2 regions of the Bacillus sp. MC1252 genome follow, and region 1 is predicted to be linked to the other one. Evidence: a T-box and tRNA genes for the amino acid it is inferred to sense, from the RefSeq annotation. Region 1 holds a T-box; the other holds one or more tRNA genes.
What was found. The T-box of region 1 lies ahead of thrS (threonine--tRNA ligase). A T-box ahead of a tRNA ligase gene usually reads a tRNA of that ligase, here a tRNA-Thr.
Positions count from the first base shown of each region.

Region 2: it has a tRNA-Thr gene. The T-box ahead of thrS (threonine--tRNA ligase) is inferred to sense a tRNA for this amino acid. The anticodon was not compared.

Region 1 covers NZ_CM166369.1:816,750-820,176, forward strand. The annotation lists gene ACYH0L_RS03955 (DUF1835 domain-containing protein) at 106-1,293, shown strand; T-box leader at 1,368-1,592, shown strand; T-box leader at 1,630-1,854, shown strand; gene thrS (threonine--tRNA ligase) at 1,906-3,427, shown strand, end outside.
Region 2 covers NZ_CM166369.1:170,182-173,608, forward strand. The annotation lists rRNA gene ACYH0L_RS00970 (23S ribosomal RNA) at 1-1,613, shown strand, start outside; rRNA gene rrf (5S ribosomal RNA) at 1,675-1,790, shown strand; tRNA gene ACYH0L_RS00980 (tRNA-Asn) at 1,833-1,907, shown strand; tRNA gene ACYH0L_RS00985 (tRNA-Thr) at 1,909-1,981, shown strand; gene ACYH0L_RS00990 (SulP family inorganic anion transporter) at 2,346-3,427, shown strand, end outside.

The sequences.
Region 1 (3,427 bases):
TAAAATCTTCTATGTCATACTTTTGAATGAAATTGACTCAATAGAATTGACGCAAGAACCATGAATAGGTCAAGATGAAATAAACTGTAAGATAAATGGAGACGAATGATGATACATATCGTATTTGGGGCAGCACCTGCTGGTAGTTTAAAACAAGCATTAAGCAAAGTGAAGCAAGATCAGGCTGATGATATTATCGCCTTTGATGACATTTATTCGATTGGACCTCTTCTGCATTTGCATGAACATGAAGGACAGGAGAAGCGTAAAGAGTGGCTGCGTAAGGTGATATCAAATGAATTTGGACATATTGACGACATGGTCAACGATCAGCACAGAATGCTTCAGCAAATAAAAGATATAAAAGATGGCAGTCGTATACTCATCTGGACAGGCAGTAATGCACATGAGCAAATTGGTTTACGTTATGCCATCTATTTATTAAAAGAGAAAAGGATAGAATTGTCTTTAATCAATACAACGACTGCTTTTGACCAGCTGTTCAATACAAATACAAGAATAATGATCCTTCGACATGCCGGGGAGATCACATCTGAAAAATTTAAAATTTTGTACGAGAGTAAAGAGCATATTCACACAATGACAAAAGAAGAAAGAGAAAGATTACAAAACGAATGGCTTTCATTTGCTAAAGAAAATCATACGCTGCGGATATGGCAAAAAGGACAAACGATCAGCGTACCAGAAGATGAATTTGATGCTTATTTAGTGAAAATGGCTAAGCGAGTTCAGCAGTCCGAGTCAGAAGGGGAGTACATCAAAACTCCACGCTTAATTGGAGAAGTCATCGGTCATTTAGATCAGTATATCGGTGATGACTTTATTGAGTATCGTCTAAAGACATTAATTGATCAAGGTATTTTTGACATGATAGGAAAACGATCTTCAATGCGTTTTTATTCGATTAAGTTGACAGAATTCGGTCAGCACTTCAAAAAATGGGTGTGCTGTCGCGAGTTTGAGGATCACCCTTATGTGAAAATAGAAGGGACCTACGGTGGTGAACCTTTTCAATGTGGACACTGTCAATCCCATTTAGAAAGAGATGATGTACCTCTAAGCGATGCGCTCTTCTCGAAAATCTGGAATTGGGCCATACAGTATGGCCGCTGGTTTGATGAAGAGACAGAAGACTTGCTGCCAGATGGGGTAGAAATGGAAAAGAAGTTCAATCAAGAAGGAGAGCGCATGACGGAAGAAGTAAAACGTGCATTATCTCCTACGTATCAAGTCGAGTATAGCCCAAGTGAAATCACTCAACATTTTATTTAAAGAATGAATTTCAATCGCTCTGCACAAAATAAAGCTTTACATGATTAGTCATCATCATGTAAGATATGAAGAAATTAAAAGCGAAGAAAAGGACATGAGCAATTTGTACTGGTTACCAGAGAGGGAAGTCACGCTGAAATCTTCCTAACGCAGGAAAGTTGTCTTACCACCTTTGAGCTGTATTGGGGAAAATCGCAGTATCCAATACCGTCTACGCCACGTTACGGCACCAGAGCCATAAAGCGAATACGCATTATGGGAATTTGGGTGGAACCACGGATCACACATTCGTCCCTCTATGAGGGATGGGTGTGTTTTTTTGTTCACTCCTACATCATCATTACTTTGAAAAGGACATGAGCAGCTTTTAACGGTTACCAGAGAGGGAAGTAAAGCTGAAATCTTCCTAACGCAGAAAAGTTGTCTTACCACCTTTGAGTTGTATTGGGGAAAATTGCAGTATCCAATACCGTCTTTGCCACGTTACGGCACCAGAGCCATAAAGCGAATATGCATTATGGGAATTTGGGTGGAACCACGGATTACACATTCGTCCCTCTATGAGGGAAGGGTGTGTTTTTTTATTTCAAAAAAATGAAAGGTGTGTCAGTCATGAGAGAAAACATGGTGAAGATTCAATTTCCGGATGGAAAGGCGAAGGAGTTTTCCACAGGTACGACTGTCGCAGAAATTGCCTCCTATATTAGTCCGAGTTTAAGAAAGAAAGCAGTGGCGGGAAAGGTAAATGATCAAACAGTTGATTTAAGTTATGAGCTAAACAGCGATGCAGTGCTGTCTATTTTGACACTCGATTCGGAAGAAGGGCTTGAAGTGTTACGTCATACATCTGCACACGTATTAGCCCAAGCCGTGAAAAGGTTGTATGATGATGTAACACTTGGGATCGGACCTGTCGTCGAAAATGGATTTTACTATGATATGAAACTAAATCGAACTTTACGTTTAGAAGATCTGGCAGCGATTGAAAAAGAGATGGAAAACATCATGAACGAAAATCATCTGATCCAAAGAATCGAAGTGTCTTACAAAGAAGCTGAAGCGTTGTTTGCGAATGACCCATATAAGCTGGATATTTTAAAAGGTCTCCCTAAACAAGAGACAATCACGGTTTATCAGCAAGGAGAATTTATAGATTTATGCCGTGGTCCTCATCTGCCATCTACAGGATATATGAAGGCATTTAAATTAACACGTGTTGCAGGGGCTTATTGGCGAGGGGATCGCAATCACGATGTATTGCAGCGGGTGTATGGTGTTGCGTTTCAACATTCAAAACATCTAGCTGATTATCTTCGTTTCATAGAAGAAGCAAACAAGCGAGATCACCGAAAATTAGGCAAACAATTATCTCTATTTATGTTCTCTGAAGAAGCTCCAGGTATGCCATTTTATTTACCAAAAGGGCAAATTGTCAGAAATGAATTAATGGTTTTTTCAAGAGAAGTGCGAGGTAAAGCACAATATGAAGAAGTGAGTACGCCATTTATGATGAACCAAGAACTTTGGGAACAGTCAGGCCATTGGGATCATTATCATGAAAATATGTATTTCTCAGAAGTAGACCATACAAGCTTTGCTTTAAAGCCGATGAACTGTCCAGGGCATATGCTCATGTTTAAAAACAACTTATATTCATACAGGGATCTTCCAATCAGGATGGCCGAATTTGGTCAGGTGCATCGTCATGAATATAGCGGTGCATTAAATGGATTGTTCAGGGTCAGGACATTTTGCCAAGATGATGCCCATATTTTTTTGAGAGAAGATCAAATTGAGTCTGAAATCAAACAGATTTTCCAATTAGTTGATCACGTATATCGAACTTTTGGATTTGAGTATTCAGTTGAACTTTCGACTCGTCCAGAAAAAGCATTAGGGGATGATGCAATTTGGCATCTATCTGAAACAGCCCTAAAGAATGTGCTTGACCAGCTAAAGGTCGACTACCAGCTAAATGAAGGAGATGGGGCCTTTTATGGTCCAAAGATCGATTTTCATATTAAAGATGCACTAGAGCGGAGCCATCAGTGCGCCACAATTCAACTTGATTTCCAAATGCCTGAAAAATTTGACTTAACATATATCAATGAAAAAAACGAAAAGGTCCGGCCGG
Region 2 (3,427 bases), 650 kb from region 1:
GGGTGAGAATCCCGTCCACCGAATGCCTAAGGTTTCCTGAGGAAGGCTCGTCCGCTCAGGGTTAGTCGGGACCTAAGCCGAGGCCGAAAGGCGTAGGCGATGGACAACAGGTTGATATTCCTGTACCACCTCCTCACCATTTGAGCAATGGGGGGACGCAGGAGGATAGGGTAAGCGCGGTATTGGATATCCGCGTCCAAGCAGTTAGGCTGGGAAATAGGCAAATCCGTTTCCCGTAAAGGCTGAGCTGTGATGGCGAGCGAAATTTAGTAGCGAAGTTCCTGATTCCACACTGCCAAGAAAAGCCTCTAGCGAGGTGAGAGGTGCCCGTACCGCAAACCGACACAGGTAGGCGAGGAGAGAATCCTAAGGTGATCGAGAGAACTCTCGTTAAGGAACTCGGCAAAATGACCCCGTAACTTCGGGAGAAGGGGTGCTTCTTAGGGTGTTAAAGCCCCGAGAAGCCGCAGTGAATAGGCCCAGGCGACTGTTTAGCAAAAACACAGGTCTCTGCGAAGCCGTAAGGCGAAGTATAGGGGCTGACGCCTGCCCGGTGCTGGAAGGTTAAGAGGAGCGCTTAGCGTAAGCGAAGGTGCGAATTGAAGCCCCAGTAAACGGCGGCCGTAACTATAACGGTCCTAAGGTAGCGAAATTCCTTGTCGGGTAAGTTCCGACCCGCACGAAAGGCGCAACGATCTGGGCACTGTCTCAACGAGAGACTCGGTGAAATTATAGTACCTGTGAAGATGCAGGTTACCCGCGACAGGACGGAAAGACCCCGTGGAGCTTTACTGCAGCCTGATATTGAATGTTGGTACAGCTTGTACAGGATAGGTAGGAGCCTTGGAAACCGGAGCGCTAGCTTCGGTGGAGGCATCGGTGGGATACTACCCTGGCTGTATTGACCTTCTAACCCGCTGCCCTTATCGGGCAGGGAGACAGTGTCAGGTGGGCAGTTTGACTGGGGCGGTCGCCTCCTAAAATGTAACGGAGGCGCCCAAAGGTTCCCTCAGAATGGTTGGAAATCATTCGCAGAGTGTAAAGGCACAAGGGAGCTTGACTGCGAGACCTACAAGTCGAGCAGGGACGAAAGTCGGGCTTAGTGATCCGGTGGTTCCGCATGGAAGGGCCATCGCTCAACGGATAAAAGCTACCCCGGGGATAACAGGCTTATCTCCCCCAAGAGTCCACATCGACGGGGAGGTTTGGCACCTCGATGTCGGCTCATCGCATCCTGGGGCTGTAGTCGGTCCCAAGGGTTGGGCTGTTCGCCCATTAAAGCGGTACGCGAGCTGGGTTCAGAACGTCGTGAGACAGTTCGGTCCCTATCCGTCGCGGGCGCAGGAAATTTGAGAGGAGCTGTCCTTAGTACGAGAGGACCGGGATGGACGCACCGCTGGTGTACCAGTTGTTCTGCCAAGGGCATCGCTGGGTAGCTATGTGCGGACGGGATAAGTGCTGAAAGCATCTAAGCATGAAGCCCCCCTCAAGATGAGATTTCCCATTCCGCAAGGAAGTAAGATCCCTGAAAGATGATCAGGTTGATAGGTCTGAGGTGGAAGCGTGGTGACACGTGGAGCTGACAGATACTAATAGATCGAGGACTTAACCTATATTCTAATGTGAAGCATGAACGTTGTTATCTAGTTTTGAGAGAACATTCTCTCCATCAGGTTTGGTGGCGATAGCGAAGAGGTCACACCCGTTCCCATACCGAACACGGAAGTTAAGCTCTTCAGCGCCGATGGTAGTTGGGGGTTTCCCCCTGTGAGAGTAGGACGCCGCCAAGCTTTTTGTTTATATCCTTCCAATGGAAGAAGTTACTTTATCATTCCGCAGTAGCTCAGTGGTAGAGCTATCGGCTGTTAACCGATCGGTCGTAGGTTCGAGTCCTACCTGCGGAGCCATGCTTCCATAGCTCAGTAGGTAGAGCACTTCCATGGTAAGGAAGAGGTCAGCGGTTCGAGCCCGCTTGGAAGCTTTCCTCTAATAATAATGGTAAATCTTAAGGTTTCTCGATGATGAGAAGGCTTTTTTTGTTTGTTTTAAATTAAATTGAACTCGCTCGATTACGAGTAGACTGATGTAAATAGAAAAATGAATGGATCGATATGAATGGAATATTTTTGTATTAGCTTTCTATATAACCCCTCTTTTTGTTCTTGATTCTTCAGCTGATTTCTTTTATTCTTACTAAAGTGATAAAAGCCTCTCTAACAAAAGACTCTGTACGTTCCTCTTTTTCCCCGAAAGTGAAGTGTTGTTTGTTTTTCCTTTCTTTATCTCCAGGTTTCGTTGTTCTTCTATTTCGATGTACGGTATGTATATAAAAAGGAGTAGATGGTTTGAAAGATTTATTTGTAAAGCAAGAATGGTTTGGATATGTGCGCCAGGATGTATTGGCGGGTATTTTAGTGGCCCTGGCTTTGATTCCTGAGGCCATTGCGTTTTCGATTATTGCGGGCGTTGATCCGAAGATCGGATTGTATGCTTCGTTTTGTATTGCGATTGTGATTTCGTTTGTTGGTGGACGGCCAGGCATGATTTCAGCTGCTACAGGTGCAATGGCCCTGGTCATGGTTAACTTGATTGCAGACCATGGATTGCAGTATTTGTTTGCAGCTACGATTTTAACAGGTCTGATTCAAATTGTATTTGGGTTGTGCCGTGTTTCTCGATTGATGAAATTTATTCCTAGGTCCGTGATGGTAGGTTTTGTGAATGCATTGGCGATTATGATCTTCATGGCTCAGCTTCCACATTTCGTTGGAGAATCAATGGCTATGTTTATGATGACAGGTGGTGCTTTGCTGATCATTTATGTATTGCCGATGATCACAAAAGTAATCCCTTCTCCACTCATTGCGATTATTGTGATAACGATGATTGCTGTATTTGGGCATATTGATGTCAGAACGGTCGGAGATATGGGAGAGCTTCCTAGTTCTTTGCCTGCTTTTCTTATCCCAAATGTGCCGTTTAGCTGGGAGACACTTGCTATCATTTTTCCTTATTCTTTAGCACTTGCGATGGTTGGTTTACTTGAATCTCTTTTAACAGCACAGATTGTAGATGATATGACGGAGACGTCTAGTCGTAAAAACAAAGAAGCGAGAGGCCAAGGAATCGCCAATGTGGTTGCGGGATTCTTTGGAGGTATGGCTGGGTGTGCGATGATTGGTCAATCTGTGATTAATACAAAGGCTGGCGGAAGAGGCCGGCTTTCTACCTTTGTAGCAGGTGCATTTTTAATGGTGCTGATTTTTGTATTGGGTGATGTGGTGGTTCAAATTCCGATGGCTGCTCTTGTGGCTGTGATGATCATGGTTTCGATTGGTACCTTTGATTGGAGTTCATTCCAGCAGCTAAAAAAGAACCCGAAAACAGATTCTATTGTGATGCTTGTCACGGTCGTGACTGTGGTGTT